DNA from 4 places in the Exiguobacterium sp. s5 genome. Region 2 is predicted to be linked to each of the others. Evidence: riboswitches for the same ligand, from Rfam matches in the RefSeq annotation. Region 2 holds a riboswitch; each other region holds the start of a gene.
The links. A riboswitch is a leader RNA that binds a small molecule or an ion and turns the genes downstream of it on or off. The one in region 2 is predicted to bind S-adenosylmethionine.

Region 1: another riboswitch for S-adenosylmethionine. It lies ahead of KNP60_RS11470 (aminotransferase class I/II-fold pyridoxal phosphate-dependent enzyme); the one in region 2 lies ahead of metK (methionine adenosyltransferase).
Region 3: another riboswitch for S-adenosylmethionine. It lies ahead of KNP60_RS10595 (Na+/H+ antiporter NhaC family protein); the one in region 2 lies ahead of metK (methionine adenosyltransferase).
Region 4: another riboswitch for S-adenosylmethionine. It lies ahead of KNP60_RS03940 (methionine ABC transporter ATP-binding protein); the one in region 2 lies ahead of metK (methionine adenosyltransferase).

Annotation. Positions count from the first base shown of each region.
Region 1 is NZ_JACSLK010000005.1:114,052-119,293, forward strand. Features, by position in the region: gene KNP60_RS11460 (MetQ/NlpA family ABC transporter substrate-binding protein) at 1-54, opposite strand, end outside; SAM riboswitch class I at 127-231, opposite strand; gene KNP60_RS11465 (iron-containing alcohol dehydrogenase family protein) at 272-1,288, opposite strand; gene KNP60_RS11470 (aminotransferase class I/II-fold pyridoxal phosphate-dependent enzyme) at 1,285-2,460, opposite strand; SAM riboswitch class I at 2,538-2,638, opposite strand; gene KNP60_RS11475 (AI-2E family transporter) at 2,814-3,914, shown strand; gene KNP60_RS11480 (MDR family MFS transporter) at 4,179-5,242, shown strand, end outside.
Region 2 is NZ_JACSLK010000003.1:306,680-311,921, forward strand. Features, by position in the region: gene mnmM (tRNA 5-(aminomethyl)-2-thiouridylate-methyltransferase MnmM) at 1-220, shown strand, start outside; gene KNP60_RS08865 (alpha/beta fold hydrolase) at 253-969, opposite strand; gene KNP60_RS08870 (GNAT family N-acetyltransferase) at 1,060-1,530, opposite strand; gene KNP60_RS08875 (hypothetical protein) at 1,695-2,222, shown strand; gene metK (methionine adenosyltransferase) at 2,264-3,472, opposite strand; SAM riboswitch class I at 3,603-3,722, opposite strand; gene pckA (phosphoenolpyruvate carboxykinase (ATP)) at 4,037-5,242, shown strand, end outside.
Region 3 is NZ_JACSLK010000004.1:295,447-300,688, forward strand. Features, by position in the region: gene KNP60_RS10580 (divergent PAP2 family protein) at 1-208, opposite strand, end outside; gene trhO (oxygen-dependent tRNA uridine(34) hydroxylase TrhO) at 326-1,267, opposite strand; gene KNP60_RS10590 (TVP38/TMEM64 family protein) at 1,490-2,140, shown strand; gene KNP60_RS10595 (Na+/H+ antiporter NhaC family protein) at 2,162-3,463, opposite strand; SAM riboswitch class I at 3,516-3,611, opposite strand; gene KNP60_RS10600 (GGDEF domain-containing protein) at 3,708-5,242, opposite strand, start outside.
Region 4 is NZ_JACSLK010000001.1:752,205-757,446, reverse strand. Features, by position in the region: gene KNP60_RS03955 (MDR family MFS transporter) at 1-255, opposite strand, end outside; gene KNP60_RS03950 (MetQ/NlpA family ABC transporter substrate-binding protein) at 358-1,188, opposite strand; gene KNP60_RS03945 (methionine ABC transporter permease) at 1,219-1,881, opposite strand; gene KNP60_RS03940 (methionine ABC transporter ATP-binding protein) at 1,871-2,899, opposite strand; SAM riboswitch class I at 2,978-3,083, opposite strand; gene KNP60_RS03935 (thioredoxin family protein) at 3,537-3,794, opposite strand; gene KNP60_RS03930 (PTS sugar transporter subunit IIC) at 3,982-5,034, shown strand; gene gcvH (glycine cleavage system protein GcvH) at 5,078-5,242, opposite strand, start outside.

The sequences.
Region 1 (5,242 bases), on a different contig from region 2:
GATGGCGGCGAGTAATGATGTTCCTGCAAGTACTGTTTTCTGTTTGATGTTCATTTGTTTTCCTCCTCCAAAATGAAAGCCCGCTACTCATTCAGAGTGGCGGGCACGACAAGTCAAAGTCGGACACGCTCATCTCCCAGACGATATCGTCTGTTGGAATTAGCACCATGATCATTACGATCTGGTTGCCGGGTTTCACAGGGCCAGTCCCTCCACCACTCTTGATAAGCAATCGGTCTATTAAGTTGTTATCATCTTACTTTTAATTCTTTTAATTGTAAATAGAAAATTGTAAATTTTCAAAAATTATTTTCAAAAAGTCTTTATCGAGTGGTTCCGGCAACTGTTGCAGTTCGGTTTCCGTCATGACGGAGTCGACCAGTACCGGGATGTCGCCCGACCCGACCCCGAGCGCCTCGAGCGTCGTCGGTGCACCGAACCGTTTCAACCAGGCCTCCAAATACGGAGCATCGGCCGAGCGACGCAACCGCTCCTGGACGATTAGGCCGAAGCCGACCTTGTCTCCATGCAAGAAAGAGTGGGTCGACTCGAAGCGGCTGAGTGCATTATGGACCGCATGGCCCACGGCGACGCGTGTCCCGGCGTCACCAAATCCTCCGACGGCACCTCCAATGGCGAGCACGTGATCGACCGCGAAGCGGACGTCGTCACTATACGACTCAAAAGCGTGCTCGCTCAATTCAAGTTCGACGAGACGCCCGCACTGCTCGGCCAAGACGAGTCCGGTGTTGACGCCGGCGTCAGCTGAGCTGTCACCACTCAAATAACGGGCCTCGTAAAACTTCGCGACCGTGTCGATGACACCGGCCCGAAAGTATTCATATGGTGAGCGCGAGATGACCCGTGAGTCAACGATGACCCGTTCGATGACGACGCGGAACATGTCGTAGCGGTCGTAGCTCCCGTCCTCCTGATAGACGACGCTGAGCGGTGTGAACGCCGCACAGTTCGAGGCGAGCGTTGGGACGACGATGAGCGGGACGTTCCGTTGATAGGCGACGAGTTTGGCCGTATCGACGAGCTTGCCGCCTCCGACGGCGATTAACACGTCGGCGTCCAACGGTTTGAGCCGTTTGACTTCCGAGTCCGTGCACTCCCCGCTGAACCTTGTTGCCGGATAGTCCGCGATGGCCGGAAAGATGGCTCGGACGACGTCATACCCGTTCTGACCGTGCAGGACGTGGGCACGTCGGCCGTCGACTAAGTCATCAAGACGGTCGAGCGCGTCATCGGCGTGGTCATATTCAAGGACGGCCTGACGAATCATGCGCGCACCTCCTCATAGGCGGCAAACAACCGCTCGATTCGTTCGACGGCCTCGTCAATCTTCGGTTCCGGTGAGACGAGACCGAAGCGGACGTATCCGTTCCCTTCCGAACCGAAGAAATAGCCCGGGGTGACGGCGACACCGGCTTCATGCAGCAGTTTCCGCGAGAACGACTTGGCATCACCCTCAGGCACTTTCGCCCAGACGAAGAACGAGCCTTCCGGCGGTTCGACGGCCCAGCCGGCCCGGTTCAACCCGTCGATCAGGCGATCACGCCGTGCCTCGTACAGTCGTGCCAAGTCATCGCGAATGGTACGGGGCGCCTCGAGCGCAGCGACAGCCGCCGCCTGGATGGCCGAGAACACGCTGACGTGGACGTGGTCCTGATACGTGTTGATCGCCTCGATGATGTCCGCGTTCCCGACGGCGAAGGCGACGCGCCAACCGGACATGTTGAACGCTTTCGACATCGTATATACCTCGATGCCGACTTCTTTCGCCCCTTCCGCCTGCAGAAAGCTAGGCGGGACATGGCCATCGAATCCGATGCTGCCGTATGCGAAATCGTGGACGACCATCAAGTCCCGCTCCCGGGCGAAACGGACGGTATCGTCAAAGAAAGCGGGTGAGGCGACGGCTCCCGTCGGATTGCTCGGGTAGTTCAAATACATGAGTCTTGCATCTTGCGTATCGAGCGTCTCATAGTCCGGCAAGAAGCCGTTCTCTTCCCGGAGGACGAGGTCACGGACGACGGCACCGGCGAGTCGTGCCCCCGAGATGTAATCAGGATAGCCGGGATTCGGTAGCAAAATCCCGTCGCCAGGTTCGAGCACACATTGCGGCAACGTGATGAGACCAGATTTTGAGCCGATGAGAATCGCTACTTCTGTCTCGGGATCAAGTTCGACTCCATACTCATTCAAATAGAACGTCGCCACTGCTTGCTTCAGGCGGGCCTGACCGCGGAACGGACCGTATTGATGGGTCGAGGCATCAAGGAGCGCCGTCTGAAGCGCGTCACAGATCGGCTCAGGCGTCGGCAAATCCGGCGTCCCTTGACCGAGTCGGATGATATCGCGACCGGCCTGTTCAAGTGCTGCGACTTCATCGGCGAGTCCGACAAAGTGTTGGGGTGGTAAAGTTTTAAGTAAGTGTGAGCGTCTGTCTGTCATGAATAGTCCTCCTATGCAAAAAACACCCCTTTCCGCGGAAAGGGGTGTCGAGATACGGACGTATTCAAACAACCACCTTTCCATCTCTCAAGGTCACCTTGCTGGAATTAGCACAGTATTGGAACAATCTGTTGCTGAAGCATCATCGGGCCAGTCCCTCCGCTTCTCTTGATAGAAAGTGTTTTTATATGCGATTTGTCTTTTTGTAATATGTCACTTAGTTAACCAAACGTTACCAATCTTGTCAATCCTTTTTCGAAAATGGGTGTGGCCTATTGAATCCCGATAAAAAAAAGGTCATAGTACAAAGTGAACACTATTCTACAAAATTTAAAAGATGAGGGGATGGACCTTTGGAATTAAATCGTCAATTGATTTGGAAGTTGAGCGTGATCGGATTGATTCTGCTCGTCCTATGGAAAGTCATCAGTGAACCGGACACGATTTCTAGTGTGTTGCACTACACGTTCCAGTTGCTGACGCCGATTATCATGGGAATTGCCATCGCGCTGCTCCTGAATACCGTCCTGTCCTATATAGAAGAACGGTTTCAATTAAAACGCTATCAAGGTTTGCTGATCCTTTACATCGTCTTCATCGGGATTCTTGTCATCTCCGCTGTGACATTGTTCCCGCGCATCTACTCGAGTGTGGCCTCACTCATCGAAGAGCTCCCGTTCTACATCCGACAGATTGACGGGTTCCTCGCCCAGTTGAACACGTACTTGAAAGAGTACAACGCGACGATTGCCCAAGCCATCGATTTCAGCCGCTTCGAGGAACGTTACTCGGGCTGGGTCGAGACCGCCGTCTTGTCGTCGGTCAGCTACGTGTCGAGCTTCACGATGACGCTCATCAATTTCTTGATTGGGATCGTCATCTCAATCTATCTGTTGAAAGACAAAGAGGTTTTTGCCCGCATGTTCAAGCGGCTGTTGTATGCGATGTTCCCGGTCGCGTCGGCTAAGACGACGATCGACATCTTTCAAGAGATGGATTACATCTTCAAACGCTATATCATCGGGAAGTCGATCGACTGCCTCATCATCGGGGTGTTGGCCGTCGCCGGTCTGTTGATCATCGGGGCACCTTACGCGCTTCTACTCGGCGTCATCGTCGGCGTCTTGAATTTTATCCCGTACGTCGGTCCGCTGCTCGGGATGATTCCGGCGTTCATCATCACCTATTTCTATGACCCGTTCACGGCGCTCATCGTCCTCTTGTTCATCTTCTTGTTGCAACAATTCGACGGACTCTGGCTCGGCCCGAAGATTCTCGGCGACAGCGTCGGCATCACCCCGTTTTGGGTCATCACGTCGATCATCATCGGGGGTAGCCTGTTCGGTCTCGTCGGGATGTTCATCAGTGTCCCGGTCACGGCGATGATTCAAGTCGTGTTCTCTCGGTTGATCGACTACCGGCTCAGCCGAAAGAATTTGAACGAATTATTATGACACATTGACGATTTATGTTGACACATTTCACGGAAATATCATAATCTTGAAGAGAAGACAGTCCAATGCAGAAAGGAGAGGTACCGATGTCAGTCATTCAACGCTCGCACGTCCAAGTTCATATTGACCGGCAGGCGCCTCTCCGTGATTTGAATCCGTGATGTCGCCTGCCTTCCGAGGCATGCCTAAGATCGTAGGGACGCGTATGCCTTTGTGCATGCTGCGTCCCTTTTCTTATTCTATCAACTAAAGCAGGTGACCTTAATGATTCAATCACTCAAACAGCTCGACCGTAACATTTGGATCCGCTTCCTCGGAGAGACGATCACCGGTGTCATGATGTTCATGATCGCACCGTTCCTCGTCCTCTACTATAGCGACAAGCTCGACAGTTATATCCAGGTCGGGGTCATCATGGCGACCGGACCAATCATGGCGCTCATCGGATCGGTCGTCGGTGGACGGCTCGCAGACCTGTATGGCCGCAAACCAATCATGATGGCTGCCATTCTTGGCGACGCCCTCGCCCTAGTCGGTTTCGCCTTCGCCGAAACGTTTTGGCCGCTCCTTTTCTTGAACGCCATGCTCGGTTTGACGAACTCATTGTTCCACCCGGCCGCAAGCGCGATGGTAGCCGATGTGACCGAGCCCGAACAGATGAATGAGGCGTTCGGTCTGTTGCGGATGGGGCACAATATCGGGGCTGCATTCGGCCCGCTCCTCGGGAGTGCCGTCCTCTTTATCGACCGGCAGTATATCTTCTACTCGGCCGCTCTCGTCTTCGTCTTGTACGCACTCGTCCTCGGTCGCTTCATCCGGGAGTCACTCCCAGAGACGACCGATGTCGACACGCCATCGAACCGGGATGTCCTGCGCGTGTTCTACAATGACAAGGTGTTCCTCGTGTTCATCTTTGCCGGTGTCTTCATCTCGATGGGCTTCTCGCTCATCGAGAGCATGCTGCCCCTCTTCTTGAGAGAGTCGATGCCATCGTACACCGATCGTGAGAACCCTTTCGCCTATATGCTCGCCTTGAACGGCATCATGGTCGTGTTGTTCCAGTTTCCGATCGCTTCGAAACTCGGCCGCAAGTCGTTCGGCAACGTCATGCTCGCCGGGGCGACCATCTTCGGGGTCGGCATGATTCTGATCGCCGTCATGCCGCGTCTCCTCTATTCACTCGGGACACCGTACCTCGTTCTCGTCAGCGTCTTGCTCGCGGTGTACGCCTTCTATACGCTCGGCGAGATGATCATGTCCCCGGTCCAACAGACGTTCATCGCCTTGATCGCTCCGGAGAATATGCGCGGTGCCTACAACGGGGCCGC
Region 2 (5,242 bases):
GACCATCGACGCCCTCGAGCAACTGCTCGACGTCATGGCCGTCGGTGGTGTCATCGTCGTCGTCATCTATCATGGCCATGATAGCGGCAAAATCGAGCGCGACGAGGTGCTCGCCTACGTCGAGGCACTCGACCAAAAGCGGGCCGGCGTCCTCCGTTACGGCTTCATCAATCAAATCAATCATCCCCCGTTCATCGTGGCGATTGAAAAACGTGCATGAAAACAGGCGACTCGAGCGAGTCGCCTGTTTTGTCATTCTCGAATCAATTCATAAAACGTGATGAGCGTCTCCGCGAACTTCGTGTTCAATCGTTCATAGCCGAAATGTGGGAAGCCTTCGAGCCGGCGGATGTATACTTGATCGCCGCCGATTTTTCGACAGACGTTGAGCGTCAGCTTCACATCGGCGAAGCGGTCGTCCGGCGCATAGAAGCAAGCGAGTGGGAGGCGCGGCAAATGTTTCTTCTCTTCTTGATGCTCGACGATCTCTTCCTCGATTTCCCGGTATTGCCCGTAGGTGATCTCACCAAAGCGGGACGACTCTTCGCCTGCACCCATGAACGTCATCATGCCGAGCGGCAAATCCGGACGGAAACGGTCGACCGCACTCGCGACGACTTGTTTCAATCCGCCGATTTGGCGGGACGGATGCCAATCGAACAAGGGTGAGATATACGTCAAACTGCCGAGCGGCACATCGTATTCCTGGAGCAATCGGTTCGTTAACAACGCCCCGAGACTGAAGGCGATGACGTGAATCGGCAGTTTGTACTGGCTCGCCTCGCGTAGCGTGTTCTTGATTAACAGCTTATGGTCTTCCGCCGTCAAGCCGACCGTCTGTCCGGTCACGACGAGAACTTCATATTCGTCACGTAACCGTCCTAAAAACGCCTCGCTCAAGCGTGACGTGAACTGGAGCGGATAGACGATCACGATGACCCCTTTTCGTGATTCTTCTTCGTATGTCATACTGTCACCTCATTTTATTATGTCCATGTTTTTATACTAACAAAAAACATCAGCTGAGACTGATGTTTGTCAGAAAATCCGTCTAGGGTCTTAGCTCGGGTCATAGCGCAAATGAATCAGTTCCATCGGTTGGTCGTACACTTCCTCTTGAATCCGATTCAATTCGATGAACGCCTCATGGTTCAAAAAGGCGATCGCCTGCTCGTTCGAACTCTCGACGTACAGTTCGATCGGTTGAACTTTACGTTCGCGCAGATGAGACAATAAGGCCGTTCCGAGACCTTGTCGGTGATGGGTCGGATGAAGATAGAGCCGGAGCACTTCCCACGTATCCCCGCGGTCGATCGCATGATAGAACCCGATGACGTCGCCTTCGGCTTCACCGACAATGAACAACTGCTCTTTCGCTTCCTCGCTTGAACTGATGGCGCGGACGATCTCTTCTTGCTGATAAGCCCGTTCCATTACTTTTGAACGAACCTCGTCTTGTTCACTGACCGTTGCGAGCGCAATATCGCGGATGGTGGCGGCATCTTCTGGTACGGCTTCCCTGATCTTCATAACGGCATCCCCCTTTTGGCCAATCTAGTAGTATCATTCCCCATCAGCAAAAAAATATCCTGCCCGCTCATTACTTTTTGATGTCGAAATGAAGGAAGACGTTATTTTCCATTTTGACTCGGGTATAAGAGTATCAATGCCAACTTACAAAAAGGAGTGTTACTATGGAACCGAAACTACAACATGATCCAAAACTAGAGCAAGCCAACAATCCAAATCGTCAGTTTGACCAAACAAATGCAGGTGGCCCTAAAATCACCGTCGTGACCGGGATGCTCCTCGGCGCCCTCGTCGGCGGTCTGCTCGCCTTACTTAGCACGTCGAACCGTGAGAACACGAAACAATCGTTCTCGAGCGCGAAATCGTCGGTCGGCGGTCTCGTCGATACAGTCAAACAAGACCCAGCCGGCAAGGCCTCACAAGTCATTGACCAAGTGAAATCGGCTTCTGGAATCATCCAAGAAGTTGCCACTGACGTTCAAAACGTATACGAGAAAGTCGCTGGTGAAGTCGACACGGTCAAAGAAGACGTGAACAAAGTCGTCGGCACGGCGCAAGAAGCGAAGTCAGATCTTCAATCGATCGGCGAGAAAGTTGTCGATGCGAAAGATACGGCGCTCGGGCAAGAAACTTCATCCGACACGTCATCAAGCAATAACGAATCATCGAATGACAACAAAACACAAGCCTAACAAAAAACGACCTTTCGCTGAGAAAGGTCGTTTTTACTGTCTTATGCGAAGCGTTTCGCGCCTTCTTCAAGCACTGCCGCTTTATCCGTTTGCTCCCATGGGAGTTCAACGTCTGTACGACCGAAGTGGCCGTAAGCTGCTGTCTGCTTGTAGATTGGACGGCGAAGGTCGAGCATCTTGATGATGCCGGCCGGACGGAGGTCGAAGTTCTCGCGAACGAGTTCGACGAGCTCAGTCTCGCTCAATTTACCTGTGCCGAACGTGTCGACTGCGATCGATACCGGGTGGGCAACGCCGATCGCGTAAGCAAGTTGAACTTCTGCTTTGTCAGCAAGTCCCGCTGCAACGAGGTTTTTCGCTACGTAACGAGCCGCGTACGCCGCTGAACGGTCAACTTTGGTTGGATCTTTACCTGAGAACGCGCCGCCGCCGTGGCGAGCGTAACCACCGTACGTATCGACGATGATCTTACGTCCTGTAAGGCCTGCATCCCCTTGTGGTCCACCGATGACGAAACGGCCAGTCGGGTTGATGAAGTATTTTGTATCCGCGTCGATGAGTTCAGACGGGATGACCGCGTCGATGACGTGCTCTTTCAAATCAGCTTGGATTTGTTCGAGTGTGATGTCTTCGGCGTGTTGTGTCGAGATGACGATTGTGTCGATGCGAACTGGGTTGTTCGCTTCGTCGTATTCGACCGTCACTTGTGTCTTACCATCAGGACGAAGGTAAGCGAGCGTGCCGTTCTTACGAACTTCTGCCAAACGACGTGACAATTTGTGTGCGAGTGAAATCGGGAGCGGCATGAGTTCTGGTGTCTCTTTTGTTGCGTAACCGAACATGAGACCTTGGTCACCAGCGCCGATCGCATCGATTTCTTCTTCAGTCATTTGTCCTTCACGAGCTTCAAGCGCTTGGTCGACACCTTGGGCGATGTCTACCGATTGCTCATCAATCGATGTGAGGACAGCACAAGTCTCTGCATCAAAACCATATTTTGCACGTGTGTAGCCGATCTCACGAACTGTTTCACGAACAACTTTCGGGATATCCACGTAAGTTGATGTTGTGATCTCACCTGCTACGAGCACGAGACCTGTCGTGACAGATGTCTCAGCCGCAACGCGGGCGTTTGGATCTTCAGCTAAAATCGCATCCAAAATCGCATCTGAGATTTGGTCACAAATTTTATCCGGATGTCCTTCCGTGACGGACTCCGAAGTGAAAAGTCGACGGTTCAAGTTTGCCATTTCGAAAAACCTCCTATAATAAGGGTGATGTGTGGACGGTACTCGTTCCCCTTACGCGTTGCTTTGGGACGGTAATGAAAAAAACCTTTCGCCATGTTCAATGGGAAAGGTTGAATCGTTCTTCCTTACCCTCTTATCGTTCGAAGCTTGCGCTTCGCTTCAGGATAGCACCTTTTCCGAATAACAATGACAAATCGGACGGTTGCTGGGCTTCGTAGGGCCTTGTTCCCTCCACCGCTCAGAATAAGAGTATCCGTTACGAAGACCATCATATAAATGACACCCCGTTCTGTCAAGCGTATCGACTGAATTCGTAAAACTTTTCACGAACTCGCAATAGTTATGTTTGTGAAATATCAAACATTTTTTTGTCGGTTTTCGATTTTGTACTATGACCTGGTACAGAATATGTTAGAATGACAGTGTAAGAAAGCGCTTACTTTAAAGGGTAAAAAAGGCTTGTTTTTGATTAGTATGTCACATATAATAAAAACGTCATACTAATTAAACGCGGAAGTATGCGGATTTCATCCACATCTATTTAGGGGAAAGGTGGGATTCAGGATGGCGACAACGCTCCTGAAAATCGAAGAATTAATTAAAGGTGCCGACATGATGCGGAACTTAACGGTTCCAGAATTGGTGGAAGAAGCCATTCGCAACGGGGAAGGCGTACTGACGAAAGACGGGGCTTTATCGGTCAGTACAGGTAAATTCACAGGACGGTCACCGAAAGACAAATTCGTCGTGCAAGATGAAGTCAGCAATCATTTAGTAGACTGGGGTCCGGTCAACCAACCGATCGCAGAAGAGAAGTTCACGGCACTGCTCGATAAAGTGCTCACGCATCTCGAGACGAAAGACAAGCTCTATTATCTCGAGGCGTCTGCCGGGGCTGACGAGCATTATACGCTCCCGGTCCGGGCCATCACAGAATACGCGTGGCACAACTTGTTCGCGAAACAGTTGTTCTTGCGCGAATGGCCGACACAAGGTGCCTTTGATCCGTTCACGGTCATCTATGCACCGAGCTATAAGGCCGATCCGGAAGTCGACGGGACGAACTCCGAAACGTTCATTCTCGTCTCATTCGCCAAACGGACCATTCTGATCGGGGGAACAGAATACGGCGGCGAAATTAAAAAATCGATTTTCTCAGTCATGAACTTCCTGTTACCGGAACAGCACGTCTTGTCGATGCATTGCTCGGCGAACGTATCGGACGCCGGCGAGACGGCTCTCTTCTTCGGGCTATCGGGTACCGGAAAGACGACGCTATCGGCCGACACAGAACGTCATTTAATCGGGGACGACGAGCATGGTTGGTCTCCTGACGGCGTCTTCAACATTGAAGGCGGTTGCTACGCGAAGACGATCAACTTGTCGCGTGAGAACGAACCTCAAATCTACGATGCCATTCGATTTGGCTCGTTGATCGAGAACGTCGTCTTGGACGAGGAACGGGCGCCAGACTACAAGAACATCTCACTCACTGAGAACACACGGGCCGCCTACCCGATTCAATTTATCGATAACGCGATGCTTCCGTCACGAGCCGGGCATCCGAACACGATCGTCTTCTTGACGGCAGACGCGTACGGCGTCCTGCCTCCAATCAGCAAATTGACGAAGGAGCAGGCGATGTATCACTTCTTGTCAGGCTATACGTCGAAGCTAGCCGGCACGGAGCGCGGCGTGACGGAGCCGCAGGCGACCTTCTCGACATGTTTTGGGTCACCGTTCTTGCCGCTCGCACCGGAACGCTACGCC
Region 3 (5,242 bases), on a different contig from region 2:
TGGAGTCGAGCCCTTCGATACGCCCGATCACGGTCGTCAATGCGACGACGGTCGAGGAGTGGGAACTTGGCATCCCACCTGAGGCAAACATGATTTCAAGTTCAAAATCTCGTGTTTTAATGAGTTCGGTTACGAGCTTGGCCGCTTGGGCGATGAACCACGCGAGCAAGGCGGCGAGTAAAGGTTCGTTAAAGAGCAATCGATTCACTTCCTGTCTGACAATGGTATCTACACTATACCCGATTCTTTCAGGCACTAGACGTAAAGTTTTTGTCAAAAAAAGCACCTCGAGCATAGGCTCGAAGTGCTTCTCGGTCGATTTTTGTTACCCGACGACGCCTTCAGTCTCCTGAAGTTTGTCCGCGATATTCTCGATGATATAGCGGTTACGTGGATGCTCCTGGCACTCTTTCGAGCATGAACGCATTTGTTTCGGTTCACACTCTTCACAACAGAAGTGTTGAGCATTACACACCGGGTTGGCACAATTAACGTAACGGACCGTCTTCGTCCCACAGTGCATGCACTCGGAAACAACCGACGGATTGACCGTGTTGACTGGGACGTTGATGCGCTCGTCAAAGACGTAGAGCTCGCCTTCCCAATTTTCGCCTTTCGTGGCGTCGTCTTTGCCGTACATGGCGACGCCGCCTTTTAGGTGGAAAATGTTGTCGTGACCTTGGTCACGCATATATGCGGTAAATTTCTCGCAACGGACGCCTCCGGTACAGTACGTGAGTAAGGTTTTCCCTTCGTAGAGGTCCTTGTTCTCTTCGAGCCAATCTGGCATGTAACGAGAAGCCTCTACGTCGATTTTGATCGCATTTTTAAAGTGACCAAGATCGTACTCGTAGTTGTTACGAACATCGAGGATGACGACATCGTCGCGATTCATCATCTCTTTCCATTCTGCCGGTTCGAGGTACGCACCGTGCTGTTTAGGAACGTCGAACTCACCATCAAAGCGCCACGTCACAAGCTCTTTCTTATGACGGACAAAGATTTTTTTGAACGCATGCTCTTCGACTTCATCGATTTTGAACTCGATATCGCTGAAAAGCGGGTTCGCTTTCAAGTCGTTCATGTATTGCTCGGTCTGTTCCCAAGTCCCAGAGCACGTTCCGTTGATTCCTTCGGAAGAAATCAAGATCCGTCCTTTGATGCCAAGGTCCTTACAATACTTGAGGTGCTCTTGTGTGAGCGTTTCTGGGTCTTCGATGTTGACGTACTTATAGTACAGCAAGACCCGCATTGGTTTTGTTTCCATGTTATTACTCCCCTGTGTTCAGTTTTTTGCAGGAAAACGAACGTTGGGTTGTGTCGTTCGACGAGCGGACTTGCCTGCAACCACAAGTCCATATTATATGATAGATATCACAGCGAAATTTCGCAAATACTTTTTATTTTTTTTACTGGCGTGCAGGGGGATGCGTCTTCCTGAGCGAAATCGGGTAAAAGGTATTAATGAAAGTCGAAGGTGGAAACTGATATGCTCACATCACTCCAACAATGGATTATCCAACTGATTGAATGGCTGCAAGAGCTTCCGGGAGGCCCATGGGCAGGACTAGGGGCGCCGTTCCTTGAGGCGATCTTTCCATTTCTTCCGCTCGTCCTCATCATTTCGGCGAACGCGGCCACGTATGGGTTCTTGCTCGGGACGTTATTGTCTTGGGTCGGTAGTTTACTAGGGACGATTCTTGTCTTTACAGCCGTCCGTTACGTATTCCGTAAACCGATGACACGGTGGCTCGAAAAACATAAACAAGGGGTATATTGGCTGGAACGCATCAACCATATGAGCCCGATCTCGCTTGGGTTTTTATATTCGCTCCCGTTCATCCCGGTCAGTTTGATCACATACTTACTTGCCCTCATTCAAATGCCGCTTCGGACATTCATCATGGCGGCGGGGTTCGGGAAACTGCTTGTCGTCTTGATTTTTTCGGTCATTGGTGACCAGTGGGAAGAGTTTATTCAAAGTCCGTTCCGCTTATCGATGCTTGGACTGTTACTGTTTGTTCTTTGGGCGATCAGCCGTGGCCTCGAGGAATTGCTCAAGCGGCGCGCCTTCAAAAAACGCAACGAACAACTTCAACGTGAACGTGAAACGAAACGTCAAACGACCCTTCGAAGCTAGTGCTTCAAAGGGTCGTTTTGGTCAGGCGCGCTTTTTGAAACGCGGGAAGTTAAAGACGATGGCCAGCCCTCCGCAAATGAAGAGCAGGAATGGATAGAACATATACGGGACGAGCGCTGGTGACGCCGTATTCGTCAATTCGGCGGCGATGAGCAGCTGTGCCCCATAAGGCAACAGGCCTTGGACGCCACACGAGAAGATGTCGAGCACACTCGCTGATTTCTTTCGCTCGATGTCATACGTGTCGGCGATATTGGCGGCGAGCGGACCGGCCACGAGAATCGAGATCGTGTTGTTCGCCGTCGCAACGTTCGTCGCGCTGACGAGCCCGGCGATGCTCCATTCGGCACCGGCACGTTTTTGAATCCGCGACGTGAGCGCGTCACGCAAGTAAGTGAGCCCGCCGTTATGCGAGATGAGTCCGACGAGTCCGCCCATGAGGAGCGTCAAGAGCGAAATCTCGGCCATACCCATCATCCCGTCTGCCATAGCCGTGACGTATGAAGTGACAGCCAAACTCCCATCGATCAAACCGATGATGCCGGTCAAGGCAATCCCGCCAAGCAAAACGAGAATGACGTTCAACCCGGTCAAGGCGAGAGCGATGACGGCGAGGTATGGAATGAGTTTATACCATTCGAACGCGGCTGCATCGACAGTCGATTCTCCACTCGATAACACCGATAAGAGGACGATTGTGATAAGGGCGGCCGGGAGGACAATCCAAAAGTTGGTTCGGAATTTGTCACGCATATTGGTACGCTGGGTCCGGACGGCAGCGATTGTCGTGTCCGAGATGAACGACAAGTTGTCCCCGAACATGGCACCACCGACGACGGCAGCCGCCGCGATGGCGATATTGACGCCACTTTCTTCGTGGATACCGAGCGCGATCGGGGCGAGGGCGGCAATCGTGCCCGTCGACGTTCCCATCGCCATCGAGATGAAAGCCGCGATGACGAATAAACCGCTCAGTAGAAGCGAGGACGGTAAAAATGTCAGCGCCGCATTGACGGTCGCGTCGATTGCGCCGATTGCTTCGGCGACACTCGAGAACGCTCCGGCGAGCAAGAAGATGAAGACCATGATCAAAATGCCGGGGTTCCCCGCACCTTGGGCGACACGCTCGACCGTCTGAGTGACGCTGCCTTTCGTCATCATCGCCGCGACGATGACCGCGATCAACGCCGCGATCAGGACCGGGAATTTATAAAAGTCGTTATAGTAGATGCCTGCCCCGATAAAGAAGACGAGGAAGACGAGCAAAGGCAATAGTGCCCATTTGTTAGCTGTCGGTTGTTCCAATCGATTCACCTCATTCATAAAATAAAAAGAGAGCCTTCTGAAAAAAGGCTCTCTCTACAAGAAAACACTTTTTTCATCTTTCGAGCAGACTGCTCGCTGGATTTGGCACAGGTTACCCGCTGCCGAGACGTCACTGGGCCAGTCCCTCAGTCTCTCTTGATAAAAAAGTTGTGATATTTAATTATAAGACACGTTCCCTAACGTACCTGTTTCAAATCCGCTTGTCAATAGCAAACCCCCACGCGGTGAACGTGGGGGTGAGTCAGGTCGTTAAGAAATTGTAATGGGCGACGCGGTTGCGTCCGGCGTACTTCCCGCCGACGTAGAGGGCCCGGTCAGCGTTACGGATCGTATCGTCGAGGCGTTTGTCACCGAACGCCTGAATCGTGTCGACACCGATCGAAGCGGTGACGGGGATATCGATTCCGTCGACGTGGAACGGTTTGTTCTCGATTTGTTGCCGGATCCGTTCGGCGATCTCGATTGCCTGTTCGACATCGCAACGATTCAATAGCAAGATGAACTCTTCACCGCCGTAACGGGCGGCAAAATCTTCGGTGCGGAGTGCCTGGCGAATCCGCCGTCCAAACTCTTGGAGCACACTGTCCCCGACTTGATGTCCGTGCAAATCGTTGATTTTTTTGAAAAAGTCGATGTCGAGCATCGCGACCGAAATCGGATACATCGAACCGTCCGAGATTTGTTGAATCCCGTATTCGTAAAACGCGCGTGCATTCGCGAGCAGCGTCAAGCTGTCGGTCCGACTTTCCGTGTAAAGACGGTCGCGCTCATGGCAACGGCTGATCGTCCGGTTGAACGACTTGAGAAGTTTGACGATTTCACGTTGGATGGTCGAGGGATACCCATAGACGTGTTCACCCGTCATGACGAGCCACGTGCGAATCCCTTCGATCTCCTCGGACCGAACCGAGATGAAACTATGATAGTCGTCGTCAAATTCGTTCGACAGTGGTGCGTCCCATTCGAAGCGCATCTCATATTCGACCGAGGCTTCGTTCGGATAAGCGTGATCGAGCAAATCGAACACGATGTGACGGTCAATCGGCTGACGCGTCTTCAAATCAAAGTACAGGGTACGGTCGAACAGTTTAAACTCGACGAACCCTTCGTCATAGTGATTGAGCCGCTCACATTGACTGAGAAACACTTCGATGGCTTGCGCCTCGCTCTGCGATAACGACACGGCTTCTTTTGCCTCATCATACTGTTCAATCAACGATTTAAAGGCGTCTTGCCGGCCTTTTTGGATGATGAGCCGCTTGATGAAGAACGTCAACGCGGCAGCGATGCTGCTGACGACGAGTAAATTCGTCTCCCGGAACAACGAGGCCGCCAAAATGAAGACGAGACTGACGATATACGTATAAAACGCGATGCTCAGAAAATCGCGGACCGGGATGTCGACGCGGAACCACCAACCGACTTGATACTTTTGCACGACCGTGTTCAAGATGATGGCCAGAATCAAACCGGCGAGCGGCAGGAACGAGTCTTGAGAATAGAAGCCGAGACCGGTCACACCACCAAGTGCCAAGTAAACACCGGCTGGGATGGCAATCTCCAAGAAAGACGTGATGGCGTTCCAAGGATACGTGAAGCGGAAGCGTCGAAGCGCGACGCGCGGTTTCAAGTTGACGAACTGGAAGACGAGGAGACCAATCTGATTGACGAAAAGCGCCGTCTCGAAATCAAAAAACAAGAAAATGATGAGGACGATACTTTCCGAAAACGTGAAGTAGACGCCTTTCCGTTCGATGGAGTCCATTTGAAAAATGA
Region 4 (5,242 bases), on a different contig from region 2:
GATCGCGTTCAAGGCGATCCCGATTAGCATCAACTGTTTGCGCCCATAGCGGTCAGACAGCGTGCCCCCAAAAAAGCTCATGAATAACCCCGATAACGCCGAGATGGCGAACACCGTCCCGATGACACTCGCCGAGAAGCCAAGCGTCGCAAGATAAATCGCAAAAAACGGCATAACAAAAAATGTCGACAGCCGGGCAAAAAATGTACCAAATAAGACACCCAGCGTCAGCGGATGAATGTGTCGTATGTTCATCCGGATCCCCCCTTTTTCTACATATATGTAGTGTACTTCTATTGGTGCGTCAAAACTACTCCAAACAAAAAAGGCCCGGGATGTCCCGAGCCTTGACGACAATTATTGTTTGACCGGTACGACTGCACCTTTGTATTCGTCCAAGATCCACTGTTGTGTCTCTTCTGACGTGAGAACTTCAAGGAGTGCCTTGACGCGCTCGTCGTCTTCGTCGCCTTCACGTGTGACGATCAAGTTGACGTAAGGTGAGTCTTCGCCTTCGAGGGCGATCGCGTCTTCGAGCGGGTTGAGGCCGGCATCGATCGCGTAGTTCGTGTTGATGAGGACCGCGTCCCCTTCACCGTTGTTGAACGCTTGCGGGAGAAGTGCCGCTTCAACGTCCGTCTTGAACTCCAAGTTTTTCGGATTGTCGACGATGTCTGAAACCGTCGCGTCCGTCGTCTTGCCTTCTGCGAGCGTGAGTAAGCCTTCTGATTGGAGCATCGTGAGGATTCGTCCGTGGTCAGCGACTGACGAACTCATGATGATTTCAGCGCCTTCTGGCAGCTCATCGAGTGATTTGTAGTCTTGTGAGTAGACACCAATCGGCTCGATGTGGACGCCGCCGGCTGATGCGAATTTGTAGTCTTTGTTCTCAGCCATTTGCGACTCGAGGTACGGCTCGTGTTGGAAGTAGTTCGCGTCGAGTTCGCCGTCCGCGAGCGTTTTGTTCGGGAGGACGTAGTCTTGGAACTTCTTGATTTCGAGCGTATAGCCCTTCTCTTCGTAGTCGTCTTGAATGTGCTCTAAAATCTCAGCGTGCGGGACGTTTGACGCACCGACGACGAGCGTCTTGTCATCGCCCGAACCTGATTCTGAATCTCCGCCGCAAGCTGCGAGAATCGTGAGTGCTGAAGCTGCTGTCAATCCGAGTACTGTTTTCCATGATTTCATTATAAAACCCCTCCAAATTTTCTATTTAGATCAAGCGGAACGCTTGTCAATTACTGATACGAGTCGATCGCCGATGAACTGGATGACGAAGACGATAACCAAGATTAAGACGGTCGCGACGAACGTGACGTCACTCTGTGAGCGCTGGAACCCTTCGAGGAACGCCAAGTTCCCGAGTCCCCCGCCCCCAACGACCCCTGCCATCGCCGTATAACCGACGATCGCGACGATCGTGACCGTGATGCCTGACACGATGGCCGGCAATGCTTCTGGGAACAACACTTTATAGACGATCTGCCATTTTGTCGCACCCATCGATTCAGCCGCCTCGATGACGCCGCGGTCGACTTCACGCAGGGCGAGCTCGACCATCCGCGCATAGAACGGAGCCGCACCGATGATGAGCGCCGGCAACGCTGCCGTCGATCCGAGCATCGTCCCAACGACGAGTAACGTGAACGGGATGAGCAAGATGATCAAAATGATGAACGGGATCGACCGGAACACGTTGACGATTGCGCTGATAACCGTGTAAATCGGACGGTTTTTCATCATGAGCGGTTCGTTCGTGACGTATAAGAGCATCCCGAGGGCGAGACCGATGACGAAAGTCGCGGCTCCGGCGACGAGCGTCATATAGAGCGTCTCCCACGTCTGCTCGAGCATGACTTGCCAATCTACATTAGGAAACATCGCTTTCTACCTCCACTTCCACTGCCTGCGACCGGATTGAGGCGATGGCCCGCTCGACTTCAGCCGGCTCTCCGATCAATTGGATGAATAATGTCCCGAGGGCACCGACTTGTGACTGCGTCACGTTTCCGCCGATGATGTTGAAGCCGATATCATGTTGCTTCAACACTTCTGACAGAATTGGTTGCTCGGCCGTCTCGTTCAAGAATTTGAGCTTGACGATTTGACCGCTCGGATAACGCGCTTTCAAGTGCTCGAACGTGAGCGACATGTCTTCGACCGCGCCGATCTGTTTGACGAACTCTTTCGTGATCGGCTGTTCCGGATGTTGGAACACCTCGGCGACTTGTCCGGTCTCGACGACCTTCCCGGCCTCCATGACGGCGACGCGGTGGCAAATCTTTTGGATGACGTGCATCTCATGGGTGATGAGGACGATCGTCAATCCGAGCTTTTTATTGATGCTGACGAGCAGTTCGAGAATCGAATCGGTCGTCTTCGGGTCGAGTGCGCTCGTCGCTTCATCGCAGAGGAGCACTTCTGGATTCGTAGCGAGCGCACGGGCTATCCCGACTCGCTGCTTTTGACCGCCCGATAGTTGCGACGGATAGCTGTCTTCCCGTCCGCCTAAGCCGACGAGTTCGACAAGTTCTTGGACGCGGCGTTTGCGTTCGCTGGCCGGTACCCCGATGAGCTCGAGCGGGAAGCTGATGTTCTCAGCGACCGTGCGTGACCATAATAGGTTGAAGTGTTGGAACACCATCGAGACGTTTTTACGTACCCCGCGTAGTTCCTTCGGCGTGAGCTTCGTCAGCTCGCTGCCGGCGACCACGATTTCACCGCTAGACGGTGCCTCGAGTCGGTTGAGCAAGCGGATGAGCGTCGACTTCCCCGCCCCTGAATATCCGATTATTCCAAAAATTTCGCCGCTTTCGATGGTAAGCGACACATCATCGACCGCCTGGACCCGACCGTTTTTCGTATCGAACCATTTGGCCACATTGCGTAGTTGAATCAATCCATTTCCCTCCTGACAACAAAAAAAGTACGCACGTTTGAGCAAACGTGCGTACTTTATCGGTACGGACAACGATTGCTCTCATCTTCCAAGGTTTACACCTTGCTGGAATTAGCACCATTTCGGATTGCTCCGCGGTTGCTGGGCGTCATAGGGCCAGTCCCTCAGCCTCTCTTGATAAGAGTGGTTGCGTATTTGATTAGCCTTATCATAGCGACATATTATTTTCATGTCAAACTATTTTATGCAAAAAAATAAAAAAAGGTGCCATCCGAGGATGACACAGAACGTAGCACCTTGAGTCACTGAAGGACAACCCATAGATGAACCTCTTTTGCCCGATCAGAGCATTCATCCTTATATGGGGGATTTTTACCCGACCATCACTCGATCTTCGAACGGACCATGCAATTACGCGACCGGTGCCCCGACGCTTGATTTTTTTGGGGGACAATCGAAGGGAAGGTCCACCTGAAATCGCGTAAGCTCATGCAACGGTTGTTCGAAAACGTCTTGCTGACGGGAAAATCTCGTCCTATGTTGTGTTCAAGTAAGATGTTGTAATGAATATATCATTCGTGAACTTTCTGTGTCAACTGATTATTTAAAATTTTCAGATTATTCTAATCATCCTATCTCATTTGACGAAAGATAGGACGTGCTGGACGTTTTGAAACGCGTACAAACGATCGCGAACTTGGCCATTCTCCAGCTTCAATAGCGCCGGGACGCTCATGACCTGATACGCCTCGAGCTCGTTCGGGATAAAGTTGGCATCACGCTTTTCAATCTGGAGTTCGGGGTCGACGGCCTCGACGACCGAGAGCATCCGCTCGGCCACGGCGCATGTACCGCACATCGGGGCGTATATATATAAGAATCCGTCTGTCATCATTGTTCTCACCTCTCCTCTAAGTATATGAATCCGGACCGGTCGGTTCAAAAGTTGTGCTCAAATGGAAAATTCTGAACATTTCAACATTTTGTATTGACGCTCGCTAGAAAGAGGCATAGTATGGTCATTAACTTTATTGCTTTTGTACATAACAGCATACCAGTAGAAAAGGACAGGTGAATCCCCAATGACGGAAGAGAAGCTTACCGGAAAACAGTTTTTGATGAACGTCTTGAACGGCCTCAGTCTTGCCATCCTCATCGCCCTCATCCCGAGCGCCTTGCTCGGTGAATTAACGAAAGCCATCTTACCTTATGTTCCGTCCTTGCAGTTCATCTTAGATGCGACGACAATCGCGATGCGTCTCTTACCGGTCATCATCGGTGTCGCTGTCGCCATGCAGTTCGGACGCTCGGCACTCGAGGCCGGCACAATCGGCATCGCGACCCAGGTCGGGAGCGGCGCCATCCGCATCGAGGAAGGCGCGTTCCTCATGGCCGGAATCGGTGACGTCATCACGGCCGGTGTGACGGCCGCTCTCGCGACGTTCCTCGTCATGCAGTTGTCGCCACGCTTGAAGACATACACGGTACTCGTCTTACCGATGACGGTCATCGTCGTCGCCGGAGGGATCGGGGCGTTCCTGCTCACTTACATCTCACAAATCACGACATACGTCGGGACGATCATTATGACGATGACGGAACTGCAGCCCATCGTGATGGGCATGTTGATCGCCATGGCGTTCTCGCTCATCATCGTCTCGCCGATTTCGACGGTCGGCATCGCCACAGCGATCAGTCTGTCTGGTGTCGCGGCCGGGGCCGCCAACTTAGGGGTCGTCGCCGCCGGTTTCGGTCTCGCCATCGCCGGCTGGCAGATGAACGCGACGGGAACGTCGATCGCCCACTTCCTCGGGTCACCGAAGATTCAAATGGCGAACTTCGTCCGTCGTCCGATCATGATGTTGCCGGTACTCGCCAATGCGGCCATCCTCGGAGCGCTCGCAGGCATCCTTCGGATCGAAGGTACACCAATCAGTGCCGGTTTCGGTGTGTCTGGTCTCATCGGACCGATCAACGCCTTGCACCTCATGCCCGGCGGTTTCGCGCTTTGGAACGTCATGCTCGTCATCGTCTTGTTCGGACTCATCCCGATAACGCTCGGAATTATCTTCTACCGCCTGTTCAACCGGACGTCGCTCATCCAGCCTGATCATTACCGCCTCGATTTCGAATGAACAAAAAAAGCCCGGCTTCTCGTGAAGAGAAACCGGGTTTTGTTTAGCCTTGAATCATCGCTTCGTATTCTTCGGCTGACATGAGTTTGTCGACGTCTGACGCGTCGTTCAACTCGACTTCGATCATCCAAGCGCCTTCGAACGGTGCCTCGTTGACGAGTTCTGGTGAATCGGCGAGTGATTCGTTCACCGCTGTGATTTTTCCAGA